3 regions of the Streptomyces sp. B3I8 genome follow, and region 3 is predicted to be linked to each of the others. Evidence: riboswitches for the same ligand, from Rfam matches in the RefSeq annotation. Region 3 holds a riboswitch; each other region holds the start of a gene.

What was found. Region 3 has a riboswitch for cyclic di-AMP ahead of QFZ64_RS26050 (M23 family metallopeptidase). Riboswitches for the same ligand answer to the same signal wherever they lie in the genome.
Region 1: another riboswitch for cyclic di-AMP. It lies ahead of QFZ64_RS14625 (transglycosylase family protein); the one in region 3 lies ahead of QFZ64_RS26050 (M23 family metallopeptidase).
Region 2: another riboswitch for cyclic di-AMP. It lies ahead of QFZ64_RS30285 (M23 family metallopeptidase); the one in region 3 lies ahead of QFZ64_RS26050 (M23 family metallopeptidase).

What each region holds. Positions count from the first base shown of each region.
Region 1 is NZ_JAUSYN010000002.1:2,842,189-2,849,541, reverse strand. Features, by position in the region: gene QFZ64_RS14635 (cytochrome P450) at 1-420, shown strand, start outside; gene QFZ64_RS14630 (transglycosylase family protein) at 610-1,644, shown strand; cyclic di-AMP (ydaO/yuaA leader) riboswitch at 1,902-2,091, shown strand; gene QFZ64_RS14625 (transglycosylase family protein) at 2,096-2,836, shown strand; gene eno (phosphopyruvate hydratase) at 3,215-4,504, shown strand; gene QFZ64_RS14615 (septum formation initiator family protein) at 4,756-5,235, shown strand; gene QFZ64_RS14610 (DUF501 domain-containing protein) at 5,321-5,893, shown strand; gene QFZ64_RS14605 (Ppx/GppA phosphatase family protein) at 5,890-6,843, shown strand; gene QFZ64_RS14600 (PRC and DUF2382 domain-containing protein) at 7,046-7,353, shown strand, end outside.
Region 2 is NZ_JAUSYN010000002.1:6,327,263-6,334,615, reverse strand. Features, by position in the region: gene QFZ64_RS30295 (MBL fold metallo-hydrolase) at 1-235, opposite strand, end outside; gene QFZ64_RS30290 (SGNH/GDSL hydrolase family protein) at 400-1,185, opposite strand; gene QFZ64_RS30285 (M23 family metallopeptidase) at 1,414-2,328, opposite strand; cyclic di-AMP (ydaO/yuaA leader) riboswitch at 2,333-2,495, opposite strand; gene QFZ64_RS30280 (tyrosine-protein phosphatase) at 2,984-3,781, shown strand; gene QFZ64_RS30275 (DUF6126 family protein) at 3,803-3,922, opposite strand; gene QFZ64_RS30270 (helix-turn-helix domain-containing protein) at 3,919-4,545, opposite strand; gene QFZ64_RS30265 (aspartate aminotransferase family protein) at 4,806-6,242, opposite strand; gene dxs (1-deoxy-D-xylulose-5-phosphate synthase) at 6,239-7,353, opposite strand, start outside.
Region 3 is NZ_JAUSYN010000002.1:5,378,910-5,386,262, forward strand. Features, by position in the region: gene QFZ64_RS26035 (DNA topoisomerase (ATP-hydrolyzing) subunit A) at 1-1,362, opposite strand, end outside; gene QFZ64_RS26040 (pitrilysin family protein) at 1,710-3,086, shown strand; gene QFZ64_RS26045 (pitrilysin family protein) at 3,083-4,471, shown strand; cyclic di-AMP (ydaO/yuaA leader) riboswitch at 4,705-4,859, shown strand; gene QFZ64_RS26050 (M23 family metallopeptidase) at 4,872-5,630, shown strand; gene QFZ64_RS26055 (GntR family transcriptional regulator) at 5,858-6,544, shown strand; gene QFZ64_RS26060 (HPr family phosphocarrier protein) at 6,783-7,064, opposite strand; gene QFZ64_RS26065 (bifunctional GNAT family N-acetyltransferase/acetate--CoA ligase family protein) at 7,294-7,353, shown strand, end outside.

The sequences.
Region 1 (7,353 bases), 2.5 Mb from region 3:
GAGACGGGCCTGCTGGAGAGCGGGGTCGAGGAACTCCTGCGCTTCGACGGCCCGGTGGAGCTGGCCACCTGGCGGTTCGCCACCCGGCCGCTGACCCTCGGCGGCCAGGACATCGCCCCCGGCGACCCCGTCCTCGTCGTCCTGGCGGCCGCCGACCGCGACCCGGAACGGTTCACCGACCCGGACGTGCTCGATCTCACTCGCCGTGACAATCAACACCTCGGATACGGGCACGGCATCCACTACTGTCTCGGTGCCCCGCTCGCCCGTCTGGAGGGCCGGACCGCGCTCGCGGCCCTCCTGACCCGCCTTCCGGACCTCCGACTCGCGGTGGATTCCACCGAATTGCGGTGGCGTGGAGGCCTCATCATGCGCGGATTGCGCACGCTGCCCGTGGAGTTCGCACCCGTCCCGAAATGAGACGGCATCGGTTCCGCGTAAACACGCTCAGCCACGCAAAAGTGACAGGTTTTCAGCTTTGTGATCTTCACGTGATCTGCGCTGCATTAACTTGTAACCGGTGTTCTACTGGCTATACGTTCACGCATCAACAAGGCGGTCCCCCGGATCGCCGCGTTGGGTCACCGCTGTCGTGTGAAAGGCATCCGCATGCTCTCCGGGAACGGTCGTCACCGTCGCCCCCGCCAGGCTCCGGCTCTCCTCGTCGCGGCCGGCGTGACCGGCTCCGCCATCGCCATCCCCCTGCTCGGCGCCACCGGTGCGAGCGCCGCCAGCGGCACCACCTGGGACCACGTGGCGGAGTGTGAGAGCGGCGGCTCCTGGAGCGCCGACACGGGCAACAACCTGTACGGCGGACTGCAGTTGTCGCAGGACGACTGGGACCACTACGGCGGCCTCGACTACGCGCCGAGCCCCGACCAGGCCAGCCGCTCGCAGCAGATCGCCGTCGCCGAGAAGATCCTCGACGCCGAGGGCGTCGCCGCCTGGCCCACCTGCGGCCCGCTCTCCGGACTCTCCAAGGACTCCGGTTCCGCGGACGTGGACACGGGCCTGGGCGGCGGTTCCTCCTCGGACGAGTCCGGGGACTCCGACTCCGGACTCGACCTCGGACTGGACAACTCGTCCGGTTCGGCCGATTCGTCCGGCTCGGCGTCCTCCTCCTCGGGTTCCTCCGGCTCCTCGAATTCACCGGGCTCCTCCGGCAAGTCCACCGGGGATTCCGGCAGCACGTCCGACCGCGCCTCCGGAAAGGCGAGCGCGAGCCCGAGCAAGAAGGGCGAGGATTCCTCCCGCGATTCCGGCGATTCGCGCTCCGGCGGCGAATCCACCCGGTCTCCGGAATCCGGTGACAAGTCCGGCGGTTCGTCGGCCGGGCGGTCGTCGGGGAGCGCGTCGGACGACCACTACCGGCAGAGCCCGGGCGCCTCGGCCCTCGTCGACACGGGCGCCGTCGACGGGACGAAGGGTGCCAACACCCTCATCGCCGACGGAACCGGCCGGCACCGCGGCAGCAGCGCCGAGACGGGCTCCACCTACACGGTCCGCGACGGCGACACCCTCGGCTCCATCGCCGACTCCCTTGGCGTCGACGGCGGGTGGGAGGCCCTCTACCGCCAGAACAAGGACGCCATCGGCAGCGACCCGAGCGTCATCCGCGCCGGTCAGAGCCTCGACGTGGAGTAGGCGAACAGGGGTCCGGGACTGCTGGGACGCCAGGGGAACAATCGGACGTACGGGGTCGAAGTGCACCCGAAATCAGGGGAGTTTGGTCCGTGGATCACCCTTGATGTCCGATTCGGTGAAAGTGTGGGATGAGTCTCATAAGCCTTGATCGTCTTTGAAATCCGCCGGATCCCGTGTCTACGGTCGTCACCGCTCGCCATCGCGGGCCCCGACGGTCGCAACGCCGAATCCTGCCAGCGGCCGTACGGGAACAGTCGTCGCGTCAAGCGCCGTAGGCAGGAGCGGGGGACCCAGGTAAGTGCCGGGTCCGGCAGCCGGGCCATCTCGTGGCCCCGGACGGCCGGACACGGCTTGGGGTGAAGTCGTGTGCCGGAAGCGGCACACGACCGGGCAACTCAACCGGCCCGAACCCGACAGCTCACCTCGCAGGCGTCGGTGAGGGGATCTCTCCATGCTGTTTTCCGGCAAGGGCAAGCACCGTCGTCCGTCCAAGGCCACCCGGGTCGTCGCACTCGCCGGCGTCACCGGTGCCGCCGTCGCCGCCCCGCTGATGGCGGCCGGTAACGCCTCCGCCGCCACCGCCTCCCAGTGGGACGCCGTCGCCCAGTGCGAGTCCGGCGGCAACTGGTCCATCAACACCGGCAACGGTTTCTACGGTGGCCTGCAGTTCACCAACTCCACCTGGGCCGCGTACGGCGGTACCGCGTACGCCGCGCGTGCCGACCTGGCCTCCAAGTCGGCGCAGATAGCCGTCGCCGAGAAGGTCCTCGCGGGCCAGGGCAAGGGCGCCTGGCCGGTGTGCGGCAAGGGGCTGACCGGCGCCGCGTACAACGGTGCGGCCGCCACGTCCAACGGCTCGTCGTCCAACGGCTCGTCGTCGAGCGGGTCGAGCGGCTCCGGCAGCTCCGGCAGCTCCGGCAGCGCGGGCTCCACCAGCGGTTCCTCGTCCGCCGGGCAGCACGCCTCCCGCTCGCAGGAGCGTCCGGCCGTGAAGAAGACGGTCACCACGCCGACCGGCAAGAAGGTCGAGAAGGGTGACGGCGAGTACAAGGTCGTCAAGGGTGACACCCTGAGCGAGATCGCCGCGGACCACGACGTCAAGGGCGGCTGGCAGAAGCTGTTCAAGCTGAACAAGGACATCGTGGACGACGCGGACGTCATCTACCCGGGCCAGCAGCTCCACCTGAGCTGACCCCCCGGCCCCCGCGGGGCCACCCCGGCCCCTCCCACGGGCCACCCCGGCCCTCCCGCGGGGCCACCCCCGTCCCCACGGGCCCCCACCCCCGGCGCGTCTCCCCCGTGCGCGCCGGGGGTGGGGCATGTCCGGGCAGGGGGGAGCCGTGAAAGGGTCTGCGGCCGCCGGGTGTCGCCGCGCTCTCCTGATGCCCACCCCCGCTCATTTTGTTCCGTCAGGAAACAATTCACCCACACTTCTGCCCGCGGAGTGGGCCGCACACCGGTGCCGCCGCCCGGGACGGCTAGGCTCGGACCGCGGGCCGTCCCGGCTCCGCGCCCCACGTCGGGCCCGAGGGTCCGGCGTACCCGCGTCACATCCCAGAAGGAGATGCTCGTGCCGTCCATCGACGTCGTCGTAGCCCGGGAAATCCTGGACTCCCGAGGCAACCCCACGGTCGAGGTCGAGGTCGGCCTCGACGACGGCAGCACGGGTCGTGCCGCCGTTCCCTCCGGTGCCAGCACCGGTGCCTTCGAGGCCATCGAACTCCGTGACGGCGACCCGAGCCGCTACCTGGGCAAGGGTGTCGAGAAGGCCGTCCTCGCCGTCATCGAGCAGATCGGCCCGGAGCTGGTCGGCTACGACGCCACCGAGCAGCGCCTGATCGACCAGGCCATGTTCGACCTGGACGCCACCGACAATAAGGGCTCGCTGGGCGCCAACGCCATCCTCGGCGTCTCCCTCGCCGTGGCCCACGCCGCCTCCGAGGCCAGCGACCTCCCGCTCTTCCGTTACCTCGGCGGCCCCAACGCGCACCTGCTGCCGGTGCCGATGATGAACATCCTGAACGGCGGCTCGCACGCCGACTCCAACGTGGACATCCAGGAGTTCATGATCGCCCCGATCGGCGCGGAGTCCTTCTCCGAGGCCCTGCGCTGGGGCGCCGAGGTCTACCACACGCTGAAGAAGGTCCTGAAGAACAAGGGCCTGGCCACCGGCCTCGGCGACGAGGGCGGCTTCGCCCCCAACCTCGGCTCCAACCGCGAGGCCCTGGACCTCATCCTCGAGGCGATCAAGGAGGCCGGCTACACCCCCGGCGACCAGATCGCCCTCGCCCTCGATGTCGCCGCCTCCGAGTTCTACAAGGACGGCGTCTACACCTTCGAGGGCAAGGAGCGCTCGGCGGCCGAGATGACCGAGTACTACGCGGAGCTCGTCGACGCGTACCCGCTCGTCTCCATCGAGGACCCGCTGTTCGAGGACGACTGGGCCGGCTGGCAGACCATCACCGCCAAGCTCGGCGACAAGGTGCAGCTCGTCGGCGACGACCTGTTCGTCACCAACCCCGAGCGCCTGGCCCGCGGCATCGAGGAGAACTCCGCCAACGCCCTGCTGGTCAAGGTCAACCAGATCGGCTCGCTGACCGAGACCCTGGACGCCGTCGAGCTCGCCCAGCGCAACGGCTTCAAGTGCATGATGTCCCACCGCTCCGGTGAGACCGAGGACGTCACCATCGCCGACCTGGCCGTCGCCACCAACTGCGGCCAGATCAAGACCGGCGCCCCGGCCCGCTCCGAGCGCGTCGCCAAGTACAACCAGCTGCTGCGCATCGAGGAGATCCTCGACGACGCCGCGGTGTACGCCGGCCGCTCGGCGTTCCCCCGGTTCCGCTCCGCCGGCCAGTAGGCACGGCACGGGCCGAGCAGGCCTGAGCACCGCCCGTAGGCAGCGTCGTACGTACGTCCCCGCACCCGGTCCCGTACCGTGTGCGGGGACGTACGCGTGAGACGGGCACGTACGACCACCTACGACCGCGTACGACACGGACGTGTACGACCATGTACGGCGGCGAGCACGTACGGCACGGGTACGTACGGCACGGGGCGCGCGTGACCACGTAGGACACGGGCGCGCGATCGCGACGGGAGGCGGAGGACATGGCCGCGAAGGACCGGGACCGGTTCTCGACCGCCACCAGGCTGCGGCTGCTCGGCGAGCAGACGGCCGCCCGGGTCTACCGTTCGCAGACCCGGCGTCAGGCCCGCCGCTCCCGGCTCACCGGCCGCGCGGCACTGCTCGCCCTGGTGCTGTGCACGATGATCGTGGCGCTCGCCTACCCGATGCGGCAGTACGTCTCCCAGCGGGCCCGTATCGCCGAGGAGGAGCGCAAGCAGGAGCAGGCCCGTGAGCGGGTGGAGCAGCTGCGCGACCTCAAGGCCCGCTGGCAGGACGACGCCTACGCGGAGCAGCAGATCAGGCTGCGGCTGCACTACGTGATGCCGGGGGAGACCGGCTTCGTCGTGGCGGACCCCAGCGCCGTCACACGCACCCGCTCCGCCGGCGGCGCGGCGACGCGCCCCTGGTACGCCAACCTGTGGGACGGCGTCGACCGGGCGGACGCGGCCGTCCGCCGTTGAGACAGTACGGTTCTCGTACGGCAGCAAGCGGGCACCGGACCCCTCGGGCCCGTGTCGACACGGACAGAGAGACTCTTCGACGCGCATGGAAACCCCTCCGCCGACCACCCCGCGCACCGCACCCACCGACGCCGACGTGGAGGCGTTCCGGCAGCAGCTCGGCCGGCCGCCGCGCGGGTTGCGCGCGATCGCGCACCGGTGCCCGTGCGGGCAGCCCGATGTGGTCGAGACGGCACCGCGGCTGCCCGACGGCACGCCGTTCCCGACGCTGTACTACCTGACGTGCCCGCGCGCGAACTCCGCGATCGGCACGCTGGAGGCCGATGGCGTCATGAAGGAGATGACCGAACGCCTGGCCGAGGACCCGGAGCTGGCCGCGGCATACCGCGCCGCCCACGAGGACTATCTGCGGCGCCGGGACGAGATCGAGGAGCTGAAGGGCTTCCCGTCCGCGGGCGGGATGCCCGACCGAGTGAAGTGCCTGCATGTCCTCGTGGCGCACGCGCTGGCCGCCGGTCCGGGCGTCAACCCGCTGGGCGACGAGGCGCTCGCGATGCTGCCGGAGTGGTGGCGCAAGGGGGCGTGCGTGACGGTACCGGCCACGGCCACGGTCCCGGTCCCGGATTCCCGCGATGAGCACGAGGAGAACGACAAGTGACGCGAGTCGCCGCCGTCGACTGCGGTACCAACTCCATCCGTCTGCTGGTCGCCGACGCGGACCCGGAGACCGGTGAACTCACCGACCTGGACCGGCGCATGACGATCGTGCGGCTCGGGCAGGGCGTCGACCGCACCGGCCGGCTCGCCCCCGAGGCGCTGGAGCGCACGTTCGCCGCCTGCCGCGAGTACGCGGCGGTGATCGAGAAGCACGGCGCCGAGCGGGTGCACTTCGTGGCCACTTCCGCCTCGAGGGACGCCGAGAACCGCGAGGAGTTCGTGCGCGGGGTGGTGGACATCCTCGGCGTGGAGCCGGAGGTCATCTCCGGCGACCAGGAGGCCGAGTTCTCCTTCACCGGCGCCACCGGGGAACTCACCGGCCGCACCGACCTGGACCGCCCCTACCTGGTGGTGGACATCGGCGGCGGCTCGACCGAGTTCGTCCTCGGCGGGGACACGGTGAGCGCCGCCCGGTCCGTGGACGTCGGCTGCGTACGGATGACGGAGCGGCACCTCACGGTGGACGGCGCCGTCACCGATCCGCCCACCGAGGAGCAGATCCGGGCCATGCGGGCCGACATCGAGGCCGCGCTGGACCTCGCCGAGCGGACGGTCCCGCTGCGCGAGGCCCGCACCCTCGTCGGCCTCGCGGGCTCGGTCACGTCCGTCTCGGCGATCGCCCAGGAACTGCCCGCGTACGACTCGGCCGTCATCCACCACTCCCGGATCGCCCGGGAACGGGTACGGGAGATCACCGACCGCCTCCTGCGCTCCACCCACGCCGAGCGGGCGAAGATCCCCTCTCTGCACCCCGGCCGCGTGGACGTCATCGGCGCCGGCGCGCTGGTCCTTCTGGCGATCATGGAACGCGTCGACGCCCGGGAGGTCGTCGTCAGCGAGCACGACATCCTGGACGGCATCGCCCACTTCGCGGCGAGCGAGGCGCGCTGAGGGGCAGCGCCCGTCGGTATCGGTGTCGGATCCCGTTCCGGGTGCCGGTGCCGGTGCCGGTGCCGGTGCGGGGGGCTTCCCGTACATGGTGGCGGCGTGGCCCATGAGTAAAAATGCGTTGCTTGTGCCTTTTGTGTCGTTTGGTGTCCTCCAAGGTGGTGAACTCGGCAGGGGAATCACTCCGAAAGGAGGGTGACCAAACATGATCACCAGAGAACAGATCCCGACCGTCCTGGACCATCCGGTCTTCGACGACGGTGGTAACAAGATCGGCGAGGCCGCGCACGTCTTCCTCGACGACACCACCGGGCGCCCGGAGTGGGTGACGGTGAAGACGGGCTGGTTCGGCAGCAGCGAGTCCTTCGTGCCCATCCGCGACGCCTCCATGGTCGCCGACCACATCGAGGTGCCGTTCGCCAAGGGCAAGGTCAAGGGCGCGCCGCACGTGGACGTGGACGCCGGTGGTCATCTGTCCGTGGACGAGGAGCACCGGCTGTACGACTACTACGG
Region 2 (7,353 bases), 950 kb from region 3:
TGGTGCCGGTGGGGGCCCGTCGGGCGCGGGACTCCTTGTCGAGGTACTCCTTGGCCATCCCCAGGGCGGAGCCGCCGGACTCGCGGGTGCGGGTGCCGTCCGGGTTGACGAAGACGCCGTCGGCGAAGTTCGGGGAGCGGCGGATGCGGGCCATGCGTGCGCCCGTCGGGTCCGCGCCGAAGGAAAGCGGCCGTATGGGGCGCGGCCGGGTGGTGGGGGTACGTAGGCCGGTCACGGCGTCTCCAGTGGTGATCGTGGTGCGGTCCGTTTTCCGCGTCAACGGTTGTGGGGCGGCTGTGGGTTCCCGGGGGGTGGGTGGGGGTGCGGGGGTACGGGGAGGGCGCCGGGGAGGTCCTTCGCCCCCGCCGCCCCTTTCCCGTCCCGACCCCGGGCTCCCCCTCAGACCGCCGTGCCGATCCGCATCCTGATGTCCTCCGGGGACAGCGGGCCCTTGGCCACCGCCGTGTCGCCGGAGGACTGGCCGCGCAGCCGTCGGCCGATCCACGGCACGAGGTGCTCGCGCGCCCAGTGGATGTCGTCGCGGCGGATCTCCAGCGTCCCGCGCGGCGGCAGCGGCGGCCACGGCTGGTCGGGGTCGGCCGGGATCTCCAGGCCGAGGAGCTGGCCGGCGCGCAGGGCGACCCGGGTGTGCCCCTCGGGCGAGAGGTGCAGCCGGTCGGTGTCCCACGCCCGCCGGTCCTGCACCGTGCGCAGCGACCACAGGTCGAGCACGGGGCACCCGTAACGGTCGGCGATGGCCCGCACGTGCCCGTTGTACGTCGCGATCTTGCCGCGCAGGTGCTTGAACACGGGGACACCGCGGGTGTCGAAGCCGGTGGTCACCATCACCGTGCCGACCGTGCCGGTGAGGCGGGCGACCGCGCGCTCGAACCGTTCGGCGACCTCGTCCGGGTCGGTGCCGGGCCGGATGATGTCGTTGCCGCCCGCGCAGAAGGAGACCAGGTCGGGAGCGAGCTCCAGGGCCCGCGGGAGCTGGTCCGCGACGATCTGGTCGAGCAGTTTCCCGCGTACGGCGAGGTTGGTGTACCGGAAGTCGCCCTCGGGCCGCCGGTCGGCGAGGAGGACCGCGAAACGGTCGGCCCAGCCGACGAAGGCCCCGTCCGGCCCGGGGTCGCCCACGCCTTCGGTGAAGCTGTCCCCCACCGCCACGTACGACCCGATCACTGATCTGTTGTCACTCTTCGAATCGTCTGCCACATCGGCCCATCCTTCCTCCTGGGATGTGAGCTACGCGACCGTAAGGAGGGATTGACGGGCGGTGAGATACCCCACGGGTCAAGGCTTGGTCAATCGCGGAATAAGGCGCCGTCGCGACGCGCGGGGACGAAAGGGCACGGCCGAAGGCCGGACCCCGGGGATCGAGGGTCCGGCCTTCACAGGGCGCGGGAGCCGTCAGCCGACGGTGACGCCGTGGGCGCGCAGGTAGGCGACCGGGTCCACGTCCGAGCCGTAGTTCGGGGTGGTCCGGATCTCGAAGTGCAGGTGCGGCCCGGTCACGTTGCCGGTGGCGCCGGAGAGGCCGAGCTGCTGGCCCTCGGTCACGGTCTGGCCGGCCGAGACGGAGAGCTGCGAGAGGTGGGCGTACTGGGCGTAGTGGCCGTCGGCGAGCTTGAGGACGACCTGGTTGCCGTACGCGCCGCCCCAGCCGGCGGAGACGACGGTGGCGTCGGCTATGGCCTTGACGCTGGTGCCGGTCGGGACCACGAAGTCGGTGCCGGTGTGGTAGCCGCTGGACCACATGCTGCCGGCGGTGTGGTAAGCGGTGCCGATGACGGCGCCCTGGACCGGCAGGGTGTACCCGGAGGAGCTGCTCGCGGCGGGCTCGGCGGAGGAGGCGGCGGACCGGCCGGTCTGCGCGGACGCGGGCTTCTCGGCGTTCGCGGACTTCTCTGCGGTGCCGCTCCTGGCCGGGGCCTCGTGCGCGGCGGAGGACGAACCCGTCGCGTGCGCCGGAGCCTTGGCACCGAGGGTGAGCTTCAGGCCGGGGTGGATGAGCGACGGGTCGGTCCCGACGGCCGCACGGTTGTCGTCGTAGAGCTTGTGCCAGCCGCCGGCGACGTGCTGCTCGTCGGCGATCCTGGCGAGCCAGTCGCCGGCCTTCACCGTGTAGGTGCGGGCGGCGCCCTCGTGAGCGCCCGCCGTGACGGAGGTGGCGGAGTGCTCGGGTGCGGCGGCCGGGGTGGCCGCGTGGGCGCCGGTGGCAACCAGCAGGGGCAGCGCGATCGCGGCGCCACCGGTTCCGGCGGCGGCGAGGGAGGTGGTGATGAACCGGGCCTTGGTACGGCGGTGCTTACCCTTCGCGGGCATGTCGAATTCCTCTCCTGCGCCTGCGAGGTGAGCTGTCGGGTGCGAGCTGGAGATGCCCGGCCGTGTGATTCCACGGCTTTACCCCGAGCCTGTCCTGGAAGACCGGACCAGGCGATGTACCTGTGGGTCCCCCGCTCCTGCCGAGTGCGGGTGGGTGAGTGCGGATTCCGGGCGGCGGCAGGATTAGGCGTTCCGCTCGGAACGAGGGGGAACGTAAGCGAAATGGCGCCGCGACCACAAGCTTTGGATTTCCCGGGCACCGGGTTCTCTTGATCGATTCACAGAATTCACGCCGCCGCACAGAAATGGACGATCTTCTTCTCCCGCCGAATTCACCGACGGAACAGGCGAATTACGTGAACATGACGTTCGACGCCCCGTCACGGATATGACGCTGCTCACGCGCCGCTCGTCGATGTGGAGCAATACCGGGCCAGTTGGAGTGAAGCGACCAAGAATGACTATTCGGACAGAAACCCCTTATAGGGATCGACCGATTGGCCGCATGGTCCGTTTCACGGCATTCGCGGCGATGAGAGGCCCGTGGACGATGCGTGTACGGAACATGCTTGCCGGGGGCACCCGTGCCGTATCGTCGTCGGCGGTACGCGCCCCGCCGACGAGCCGCGTCGGCGGACGGATGGGAGGAGCACCCGTGACACAGCAGGTCCCGTCGACCGAGCCCGAGCTGGCCGGAGTGCGCAACTTCCGCGACCTGGGCGGGCTGCCGACCACGGACGGCCGGCGCGTGGCGTTCGGCAGGCTGTTCCGCAGCGGCCACCTCGCCCATGCGACGGCCGAGGACGCGGAGTTCCTCACCTCCCTGAACCTGCGCACGGTCTTCGACTTCCGCAACGCCGCCGACCACAAGCTGGAGGGCCCGGACGTGGAGCTGCCGGGCGTACGCAACGTGGGCATGCCGCTGTCCGACCCGGCCGACGGCGCGGAGTTCTGGAAGATGGTGCGCGAGGGGGACCTGGACCAGCTGCGGGAACTGCTGGCCGACGGCCGGGCCGAGGCCCGCATGATCGCCTCGTACCGCGCGATCGTCCGCGGACGCACGGCGGAGCACGCGCGGGTGCTGGGCACGCTGGCCGACGGCGGCGCGCCCGCGCTGATGCACTGCTCGGCGGGGAAGGACCGGGCGGGGCTGTCGATCGCCGTGACACTGCTCGCCCTGGGCGTGGAGCGGGACGCGATCGTCGCCGACTATCTGGAGTCGAACGCGAAGCACCGCCGGTACAAGGTGCGGCGCACCGCGTCCTCGCCGGACGCGTACTCCGCCGAGGTGATGGAACTGCTCGGCCCGCTGTTCGACGCGCGGGCCGAGTACCTCCGGGCGGCGTTCACCACGATCGAGGAGACCTGGGGCGGGGTGGACGCCTACCTGGGACAGGGTCTGGGAGTCACCCCCGAGGTGCGCACGCGGCTGCGCGAGCACCTGCTGGACTGAGGAAGCCTCCCCGGGCCGGGCCTACTTGGCGCCCACCTGGAAGAGCAGCCAGATGAAGGCGGCGAAGAGGTGGCCGACGGCCAGGTAGACGAGCAGCCTGATCCACAGGGCGCGCGGGAATTTCGTCTCGTAGTCGCTCATGGGGTGTCTCCGGTGAGAGGTCCGAGGCAGAGCGCGGTGCTCGGGCTCTGCAGGAGGGTGTGGACGAACAGCAGCTCGCAGCCGGCGCGGTCGGCGGCGGCGAGGCGGTGCGGGGTGAGCGAGTCGAAGTGCGCGCTGTCCCCGGCGTCGAGGAGATGCGCGGTGTCGCCGAGGCGGAGGCGGAGCCGGCCGCGCAGGACGTGGAGCCACTCCTCCCCCGGGTGGACGCGGACGATGTCGCCCTGCGTGCCGTGCGGGACGTGGACGCGCAGTGCCTGCATGCCGCGGGCGGGGGCGCCGGCCTGCCAGTACGTCCAGCCGCCGGCCTGCGTCGGTTCCGCGCGGGCGGCGCGGACGACGGCGTCGCGCTCGGCGACGGTCTCGCCGAGCAGTTCGGAGACGGTCGTGCCGTAGACGCGGGCGAGCGTGAGCAGGACGGGGAGTGAGGGGTGGCGATGGCCGGTCTCCAGGCGGGAGAGGTGGGCCGGCGAGAGGTTCGCGGCCTGGGCCGCGGTCTCCAGGGTCATGCCTGTGCGGTGGCGGTGGGCGCGGAGTTGCGGGGCGACGGTGGGGAGGGCCGCGCCGGGCTCCGCCGGGGGTGGCGGATCGGAAGGGCTGCTCATACCTCGATTGAGCCAGATTTTTGCCCGCTGGGCAATTTTCTTGCCTGAGAGGCAAAAGCGTGCGAAGGTGTGCCCACCCGGTCTCAACGCCCCCGCCGCCCCTGCCCTTCCCGTCCCCAGGGGGCTCCGCGCCCCTGGACAGGGGCGCGGAGAACTGCGCGAGAAGCCCCGCCCACCCGCACGTCCGGGGTCCGAAGGGGCAGAGCCCCTTGAGGGACGGGAGCGGGAAGGTGCGGCCGGGGCGAAAACCCGGGCGCCCCCTACCTCGCCGCCACCGCCTGCCTCACCAGCGTCTTGCCGAAGTCCCACATGAGACCCCCCTCGTGCGCGTCGTCCATGACCGCCGTGAACGCCTCCAGGAACCGGTCGACATCCGCCTCGTCCACCACCAACGGCGGAATCAGCTTGATCACCTCCAGATGGTCCCCGGACACCTGCGTCAGGATCCGGTGCCGCTGCAACAGCGGCACGACGACCATCTGCGCGAACAGCCCCTTCCGCGCCGCCTGCAGCATCGCCCACCGGCTCCGCAGCTTCAGCGACTTCGGCCGGCCGAACTCGATGCCGATCATCAGCCCCCGCCCGCGCACCTCGGCGAGCAGCTCGTACCTCTCCGTGAGCGCCGCGAGCCCGGACTTCAGCCTCTCCCCCATCGCCCGCGCGCCCGCGACGATCTGCTCGTTCTCCATCGCGTGCAGCACCGCGAGCCCCGCCGCCATGGCCTGCGCGTTGGCGCCGAAGCTGGCGGAGTGGACCAGGACGCGGTCCATGGAGGAGTAGACCTTCTTGAAGATCCAGTCCTTGCCGAGCGTCGCCGACACCGGCACGTACCCGCCCGACAGCGACTTCGCCACGCACACCAGGTCCGGCTCGACCCCGTCCTCGTGCTGGTAGGCGTAGAAGTCGCCGGTGCGGCCGAGGCCGGTCTGCACCTCGTCGGCGATGAGCAGCGCCTTGTGCTTGTGCAGCAGCTCCTGAGCGGCGCGCAGATAGCCGGGCGGCGCCTCGTGCACGCCCTTGCCCTGGATGGGCTCGACGATGAGCGCGGCCACGTCGCCCTTCTTCAACTCCCGGGCCAGCGCGTCGAGATCGCCGAGCGGCACCGCGGTGTCGGGCAGCAGCGGGGCGAAGCCGTCACGGAAGCCGTCCTCCCCGTTGACGGAGAGGGACCCGGTGGTCAGCCCGTGGAAGGCATGGTCGCAGTACAGGACGCGGCGCCGCCCGGTGGCGTACCGGGCGAACTTGAGCGCGGTCTCGACCGCCTCGGTGCCGCTGTTGCCGAAGAAGACACGGTCCAGGTGCGGGCTGTGGGAGAGCAGCTTCTCGGCGAGCAGTCCGGGCAGCGGCGGGCAGTCGAACCGGGTCAGGTCGGCGAGGTCGGCGTCGAGTACGTCGTGCAACGCCTTGCGCACCACCGGGTGGTGCCGGCCCAGGCCCATGACGCCGAACCCGGCGAGCATGTCGAGGTAGTCGTTGCCGTCGGCGTCCCAGAAGTGGGCGCCCTCGGCGCGTTCGTAGACCTTGTCGAAGCCGATGGTGTGCAGCATGCGCGGCAACTGGTGGTTCACGTAGCGGCCGTGCAGGTCGTAACGCTCGCCACCGCGCTCGGCCAGCAGCCCGGCGAGGTCGAACTCCCTCGCCCCGTCCGCCTCCTTGCCGCGGGCGGTCTGACGGGGGGCGGGTTCCGCGGTGGTCATACGTGGTTCTCCTCGGACGTCTTCACGTGTGCCGGTGTGTCCTGTCCCGGCAGGGCGCCGGCCGTGCCGGTGGCGAGACACCCGCTGATCCGGCCCGCGATCTCGACGGGCGTCAGCCCGATGTCGGCGAGCACCTCGCCCCGCTTGGCGTGCGGGAGGAACTGCTCCGGGATGCCGAAGCGGCGCAGGGGCACGTCCACGTCGGCGTCGCCGAGGGCGAGCGCGACGGCGGAACCGACCCCCGCGGCCCGGCTGTTGTCCTCGACGACGGCGACCAGGCGGTGCCGGGCGGCGAGCCCGGGCAGCGCGGGGTCGACCGGTTTGACCCAGCGCGGGTCGACGACGGTGCAGCGGATGCCGCGGGCTTCCAGGAGCTCGGCGGCGTGGAGGCAGACGGGCGCCATCACTCCGACGGCGACGAGGAGTACCTCGGGGTCCTCCGCGCGGTGCAGCACGTCCATGCCGCCGACCCGGTCCAGGGCCGGGATCGCGGGTCCGACCGACTCCTTGGGGAAGCGGACCAATGTCGGCGCGTCGTCCACGGCGACGGCCTCGCGCAGTTCGGCCCGGAGCTGGTCGGCGTCGCGCGGGGCGGCGATCCGCAGCCCGGGGACGACCTGGAGCACCGACATGTCCCACATGCCGTTGTGCGAGGGCCCGTCGACGCCGGTGACGCCTGCCCGGTCCAGGACGAACGTCACGCCGCACCTGTGCAGGGCGACGTCCATCAGGAGCTGGTCGAAGGCGCGGTTGAGAAAGGTGGCGTAGACGGCGACGACGGGGTGCAGTCCGCCGGTGGCGAGCCCGGCCGCGCTGACGGCGGCGTGCTGCTCGGCGATGCCGACGTCCCACACCCGGTCGGGGAAGCGTTCGGCGAACTTCGCCAGCCCCACCGGGTGCAGCATGGCCGCCGTGAGGGCGACCACGTCCTCGCGCTCCTCGCCGATCGCCACGATCTCCTCGCCGAACACCGAGGTCCACGACGGGCCGCCGGCCGGGGCGAGAGGCGCGCAGGTGAGCGGGTCCATGGCGCCGACGGTGTGGAAGTGGTCCTCCTCGTGGGCGAGGGCGGGTTCGTAGCCGCGGCCCTTCTCGGTGAGGCAGTGCACGA
Region 3 (7,353 bases):
CGACTCCAGCTCGATCCGGTCGAACCTGGTCAGCCGGCGCAGCGGCGTGTCCAGGATGTACTGGGTCTGCACGTCCGACAGCCCGAACCGCTCGATCAGGCGCTCCTTGGCCTGCGCGGAGTTCTCGCTGGAGCGGATCAGGCGGATCACTTCGTCGATGTCGATCAGGGCGGTGAGCAGGCCCTCGACCAGGTGGAGGCGGTCGCGCCGCTTGCCGCGCCGGAACTCGCTGCGCCGCCGCACCACGTTGAACCGGTGGTCGAGGTAGACCTCCAGCAGTTCCTTGAGCCCCAGTGTCAGCGGCTGACCGTCGACGAGGGCCACGTTGTTGACGCCGAAGGACTCCTCCATGGCGGTCAGCTTGTAGAGCTGTTCCAGGACCGCCTCCGGCACGAAGCCGTTCTTGATCTCGATGACCAGGCGCAGGCCGTGCTCGCGGTCGGTGAGGTCCTTGACGTCGGCGATGCCCTGGATCTTCTTGGCGCCGACCAGGTCCTTGATCTTCGAGATGACCTTCTCCGGGCCGACCGCGAACGGCAGTTCGGTGACGACGAGGCCCTTGCGGCGGGCCGTCACGGTCTCGATCTCCACCGTGGCGCGGATCTTGAAGGTGCCGCGGCCCGTCGCGTACGCGTCCCTGATGCCGGACAGCCCGACGATCCGGCCGCCGGTCGGCAGGTCAGGACCCGGGACGTACTTCATCAGGGCGTCCAGGTCCGCGCTCGGATACCGGATCAGATGCCGGGCGGCGGCGATCACTTCGCGCAGGTTGTGCGGCGGCATGTTCGTCGCCATGCCGACGGCGATCCCGGACGCGCCGTTGACCAGCAGGTTCGGGAAGGCGGCGGGGAGCGCCACCGGTTCCTGCTCCTGGCCGTCGTAGTTCGGCCCGAAGTCGACGGTGTCCTCCTCGATGGACTCCGTCATCAGGCTCGTCGCCTCGGCCATCCGGGACTCGGTGTACCGCATGGCGGCCGGCGGGTCGTCGTTGCCCAGCGAGCCGAAGTTGCCGTGGCCGTCGACCAGCGGGACGCGCATCGAGAACGGCTGCGCCATGCGGACCAGGGCGTCGTAGATCGACGCGTCGCCGTGCGGGTGCAGCTTGCCCATGACTTCCCCGACGACACGGGCGCACTTGACGTAGCCGCGGTCGGGGCGCAGCCCCATCTCGTTCATCTGGTAGACGATGCGGCGGTGCACCGGCTTGAGGCCGTCCCGGGCGTCGGGGAGGGCGCGGGAATAGATGACCGAGTACGCGTACTCGAGGAAGGAGCCCTGCATCTCGTCGACGACGTCGATGTCGAGGATCCGCTCCTCGTACGAGTCGTCGGGCGGCGGGGTCTTGGTGCTGCGGCGGGCCATCGCTGCCGGCTCCTTGCGTGGGCGTGGGCGGGTTCTGTGCGGACCATTGTGGACCGGGGGACCGACAACGTGTCGCGGGACCCGGTCCGGAGGGCCGAAGGCCCGCCCCGGGGTGTCCGCTTCGGCCCGGGGCGCCGTGCTCCCCGGAGGGATCCCGCCCCCACCGCCCCTGCCCTTCCCGTCCCCGGGAGCCGCGTCCCCGGACCCCCGGGGCGCGTGGTCCGCCGACCGCCGGTGGGGGCTTGTCGCGCGGTTCCCCGCGCCCCTTGGGAGGGCGCATACAGTGGCAGGATTGGCAGGAACTCCGCGGTTGGTCACAGCCGCTTCTCGTAGGTGAAGGGACGTACATGCCCATGGGTCACACGGCCACCGCCGAGGCAGGCTCCGGCGGCCTGACAGCGACCGAGCACCGTTTGGCCAACGGTCTGCGCGTGGTGCTCTCCGAGGACCACCTGACCCCGGTCGCGGCGGTGTGCCTCTGGTACGACGTCGGCTCGCGACACGAGGTCGAGGGGCGCACCGGACTGGCCCACCTCTTCGAGCACCTGATGTTCCAGGGCTCCGGCCAGGTGAAGGGCAACGGCCACTTCGAACTGGTGCAGGGCGCCGGCGGCTCCCTCAACGGCACCACGAGCTTCGAACGCACCAACTACTTCGAGACCATGCCCGCCCACCAGTTGGAGCTCGCCCTCTGGCTGGAGGCCGACCGCATGGGCTCCCTGCTGGCCGCCCTGGACGAGGAGTCCATGGAGAACCAGCGCGACGTCGTCAAGAACGAGCGCCGCCAGCGCTACGACAACGTCCCCTACGGCACCGCGTTCGAGAAGCTGACCGCGCTCGCCTACCCCGAGGGCCACCCCTACCACCACACCCCGATCGGCTCCATGGCGGACCTGGACGCGGCCACTCTGGAGGACGCCCGCGCGTTCTTCCGGACGTACTACGCGCCGAACAACGCCGTCCTGTCGATCGTCGGCGACATCGATCCGGAGCAGACGCTCGCCTGGGTCGAGAAGTACTTCGGCTCCATCGCCTCGCACGACGGCAAGCCCGCCCCGCGCGACGGTTCGCTGCCCGACGTCATCGGGGAGCAGCTCCGCGAGGTCGTCGAGGAGGAGGTCCCCGCGCGTGCGCTGATGGCCGCCTACCGCCTCCCGGAGGACGGCACGCGCGCGGCGGACGCCGCCGACCTGGCCCTGACCGTGCTCGGCGGCGGCGAGTCCTCCCGGCTCTACAACCGCCTGGTCCGCCGCGACCGCACCGCCGTCGCCGCCGGCTTCGGTCTGCTCCGGCTGGCCGGGGCGCCCTCGCTGGGCTGGCTGGACGTGAAGACCTCCGGCGACGTCGAGGTGCCCGTCATCGAGGCGGCCGTCGACGAGGAGCTCGCCCGGTTCGCCGAGGAGGGCCCGACGGCCGAGGAGATGGAGCGCGCCCAGGCGCAGCTGGAGCGCGAGTGGCTGGACCGGCTCGGCACGGTCGCCGGCCGCGCCGACGAACTGTGCCGGTACGCCGTCCTGTTCGGCGACCCGCAGCTCGCCCTGACCGCCGTCCGGCGCGTTCTGGAGGTCACCCCCGAGGAGGTCCGCGACATCGCCCGGGCCCGGCTGCGGCCCGACAACCGCGCGGTGCTCGTCTACGAGCCGGTCGCGCCGACGGACTCCGAGGAGCCCGAAGGCACAGAAGCCGCCGAAGTCACCGACGAGAACGAGGAGTCGGCGAAGTGACCGAGCTCGCGACCATGGAATTCCACCCGCAGCCCTCGGCCGGCGAGGCCAAGCCCTGGGCGTTCCCCGCGCCCGAACGCGGCACCCTGGACAACGGCCTGACGCTGCTGCGCTGCCACCGCCCGGGCCAGCAGGTCGTCGCCGTCGAGGTGCTCCTCGACGCGCCCCTGGAGGCCGAGCCGCAAGGGCAGGAGGGCGTCGCCACCCTCATGGCGCGCGCCTTCTCCGAGGGCACCGACAAGCACTCCGCCGAGGACTTCGCCGCCGAGCTGGAGCGCTGCGGCGCCACTCTCGACGCGCACGCCGACCACCCCGGCGTACGGCTCTCCCTGGAGGTGCCCGTCTCGCGGCTCGCCAAGGCGCTCGGTCTGCTCGCCGACGCGCTGCGCGCCCCCGCGTTCGACGACGGCGAGATCGAGCGCCTGGTGCGCAACCGGCTCGACGAGATCCCGCACGAGACCGCCAACCCGGCCCGGCGCGCCGCGAAGGAGCTGTCCCGGCAGCTCTTCCCTGCGGACTCCCGCATGTCCCGGCCCCGTCAGGGCACCGAGGAGAGCGTCGCGGCCATCGACTCCGCCGCCGTACGCGCCTTCTACGAGCGGCACGTACGGCCCGCCACGGCCACCGCGGTCGTCGTCGGCGACCTCACCGGCGTCGACCTGGACGCGCTCCTCGCGGACACGCTCGGCGCGTGGACCGGGGCGCCCGGACAGCCGCGCCCGGTGCCCTCGGTGACGGCCGACGACACCGGCCGCGTGATCGTCGTGGACCGCCCCGGAGCCGTCCAGACGCAGCTCCTCATCGGCCGCGTCGGGGCCGACCGGCACGACCGGGTGTGGCCCGCCCAGGTGCTCGGCACGTACTGCCTCGGCGGCACCCTCACCTCGCGGCTGGACCGTGTGCTGCGCGAGGAGAAGGGCTACACCTACGGAGTGCGCGCGTTCGCCCAGGTGTTGCGCTCCGCACCCGACGGAAGCGGTGCCGCGATGCTCGCCATCAGCGGCTCCGTCGACACGCCGAACACCGGTCCCGCGCTCGACGACCTGTGGAAGGTGCTGCGCACCCTCGCCGCCGAGGGCCTGACCGACGCCGAGCGCGATGTCGCCGTGCAGAACCTGGTGGGCGTCGCCCCGCTGAAGTTCGAGACCGCGGCCGCCGTCGCGAGCTCGCTCGCCGACCAGGTGGAGCAGCACCTGCCCGACGACTACCAGGCGACGCTCTATCAGCAGCTCGCCGCCACCGGCACGGTGGAGGCGACGGCCGCCGTCGTCAACGCCTTCCCGCCCGACCGCCTGGTGACGGTCCTGGTGGGCGACGCCGCGCGGATCGCGGAGCCCGTACGGGCGCTGGGCATCGGCGAGGTCACCGTGGTGGCCGCCGAGTAGCCCGCGCCGCGCGTGAGGTGGGGGAGGCCCCGGTGACGTGTCATGTCACCGGGGCCTCCGTTCACCCGCAGGTGCCCACCCGCGGGCTCGAATTCGTCCGTATTGCCATGGGAGATGGCGCTTCGCACGTGTGGGATACGCAACAAAAACGTGACCTCGTTTGCCCGCTGAAACGGCGTCCGCTTAGCGTCTTCCCGGCTGTCCGTCAGGCAGCGCGCCGCATCCGCGGCAGCGGGCAGCCATCGCCGAGTCCCCGTACGGCGCGAGCCAGGGGAGCCGGGGACCCATGTCCCTGGGGTGAATCGGACACCCCCATGAAGGGTGTCCGTAGGAGACCTTCCTGCTCCGAACCCGTCAGCTAACCCGGTAGGCGAGAGGGAAGGAAAGGACGACCCCCTACATGGCGTTCACCCGCGCCCCCGGGAAGCACCGCCGCGCCGATCGCTCGAAGCGCACGACGACCGGCGCCGTGGGCGTCGCGGCACTCGCGACCACCGGCGTCGTCGGCACCCTGGCCGCCCCCGCGTTCGCCGCCGAACCGCCCGCCTCGGTCGGGCAGACCGGACTCCTGAAGGCCGCCGGTATCGGCGAGAGCGTCGCCGCGCGGATCGACGCCCAGGCCCTGGCCCAGGAGAAGGCCGCCGCACGCAAGGAGGCCGAGGAGGCCGCGCGCAAGGAGGCCGCCGAGCAGGCGAAGCGGGCGCACGAGGCCAAGGAGCGCGCCGCCCGCGAGGCCGAGCGCAAGCGGCTCAACACGTTCGTCGCGCCGATCGCGGGCTCCTACGTCTCCACCGGCTACCAGGCCAGCAGCTCCCTGTGGTCCTCCGGCAGCCACACCGGCATCGACTTCCACGCCGCCACCGGCACCTCCGTGCACGCCGTCGGCGTCGGCACCGTCGTGGAGACGGGCTGGGGCGGGGCGTACGGCAACCAGATCGTCATCAAGATGAACGACGGCACCTTCACCCAGTACGGCCACCTGTCGTCCATCGGCGTCACGGTGGGCCAGCAGGTCACCGCCGGACAGCAGATCGGCCTGTCCGGCGCGACCGGCAACGTCACCGGCCCGCACCTGCACTTCGAGGCCCGTACGAGCCCGGAGTACGGCTCGGACATCGACCCGGTGGCGTACCTGCGCGGCCACGGTGTCAACGTCTGACGTACACGTACACGTCCCGCTCCACTTGCCTGCCCGCCTTCCCGCTCGCCCGCACGTGACGGCCCCGGCTCACCGAAGCCGGGGCCGTTCCGGTTTTGTTCCGCCGCTGGCCAAAAAATAACCATGAGCGGTATCTCGCCGTCGGAAATTCCCCTCGCCTGCAATAGAGTCGGTCGAGCAATGCGCCGGCCGACGGTGTTTGCACGGGAATCAGGCGGAGGTCGGACATGCGTATTCCGGCGCACTCGGTATGCACGGCGATCCGCGAGGACATCGTCGCCGGTGTCCACGCGCGCGGCAGCCGGCTCACCGAGGAGGTGCTCGCCCGGCGCTACGGCGTCTCCCGCGTCCCCGTGCGCGAGGCGCTGCGCACGCTGGAGGCCGAGGGGTTCGTCGTCACCCGCCGGCACGCGGGCGCGTGCGTGGCCGAACCCGGCGCGCAGGAGGCCGCCGATCTGCTGGACATGCACGTCCTGCTGGAGCCGCTCGGTGCCGCCAGGGCCGCCCGGCGGCGCACCGAGGCGCATCTGAAGGTGCTGCGTGGCCTGGTCAGGCTGGGCAGGGAGCGGGCGGGCCGGGGCAACAGCGACGACCTGCGCTCCCTGGACGGCTGGTTCCACGACACGCTCGCCCAGGCCGCCGGGAGCCCTGCGCTGAGCACCACGCTGGCCCAGCTGCGGCACAAGATCGCGTGGATGTACGTCACGGGGGAGCCGGCGGACCCGCTGACGGACTGGGCGGAACACGGCGCCGTCGTCGACGCGATCGCCCGCGGCGACGGCGAACGCGCCCGCACCCTCACCGCCCTGCACACCGAGCGGTCGGCCGCGACGCACCGCCTCCGCCCCGCCGGACCGGTCACCGCCGTGAGCACTTCGCAACAAGCCGTAAACATCACGGGCCCACGAAATTAACAGGGGCGGCGTACAAGTACAAAGAGATAATGCGGGGGGCGCGGCCGGGGAATCGAATTGCCGCCCCCTGTTCGCGTGGCCGCTGAATTCGCGGAACCCGGAGCGGAAAACGAGTACCGACACGCATACCGGCTGTCGGTCGCCGTACGAACGCGTGCTCAGGGGTGCCCGTACCGCCCGTGGCCGTACGGGCGCCCCTGAGTCACCGGCCCGCTTCCCGCAGACCCGAACCGCCGGTTCAGACCGTCTCGGGCAGTTCCTCGAGGCCGTCGGCGACGAGCTTGGCCAGGCGGTCGAGGGCCGCGTCCGCGCCCTCGGCGTCGGAGGCGAGGACGACCTCCTCGCCGCCCTGGACGCCCAGGCCGAGCACGGCCAGCATCGAGCCGGCGTTGACGGGGGCGGCGCCCGCCTTGGCGATCGTCACGGGAACGCCGGAGGCCGTGGCGGCCCGGACGAAGATGGAGGCGGGGCGGGCGTGGAGGCCCTCGGCCCAGCCGATGTTGACGCGGCGCTCAGCCATGGTGATGCTGCCCTTCAGGTGTGCCAGGTTGTCTAGACCAGTGTTCCACAACGCCGGTCCCGGGCGGGAGGCCGGCCCGGTGGCCGGTTCGGCCGTCGGCTCGGTGGCCCGTTCGGTTGTCGCCTCCGTGGCCGCTTCAGTGGTCGGCGTGCCGATCGTCTCGGTGGCCGACTCGGTGATCGGATCCGGCCGCACGCCGATGTCGGACCCTCGCCGTACGCTGGGGCCCATGCAGATCCCGTCGGACCGGCACGCGTACCCCGCCCACTGGGAGGCCGACGTGGTGCTG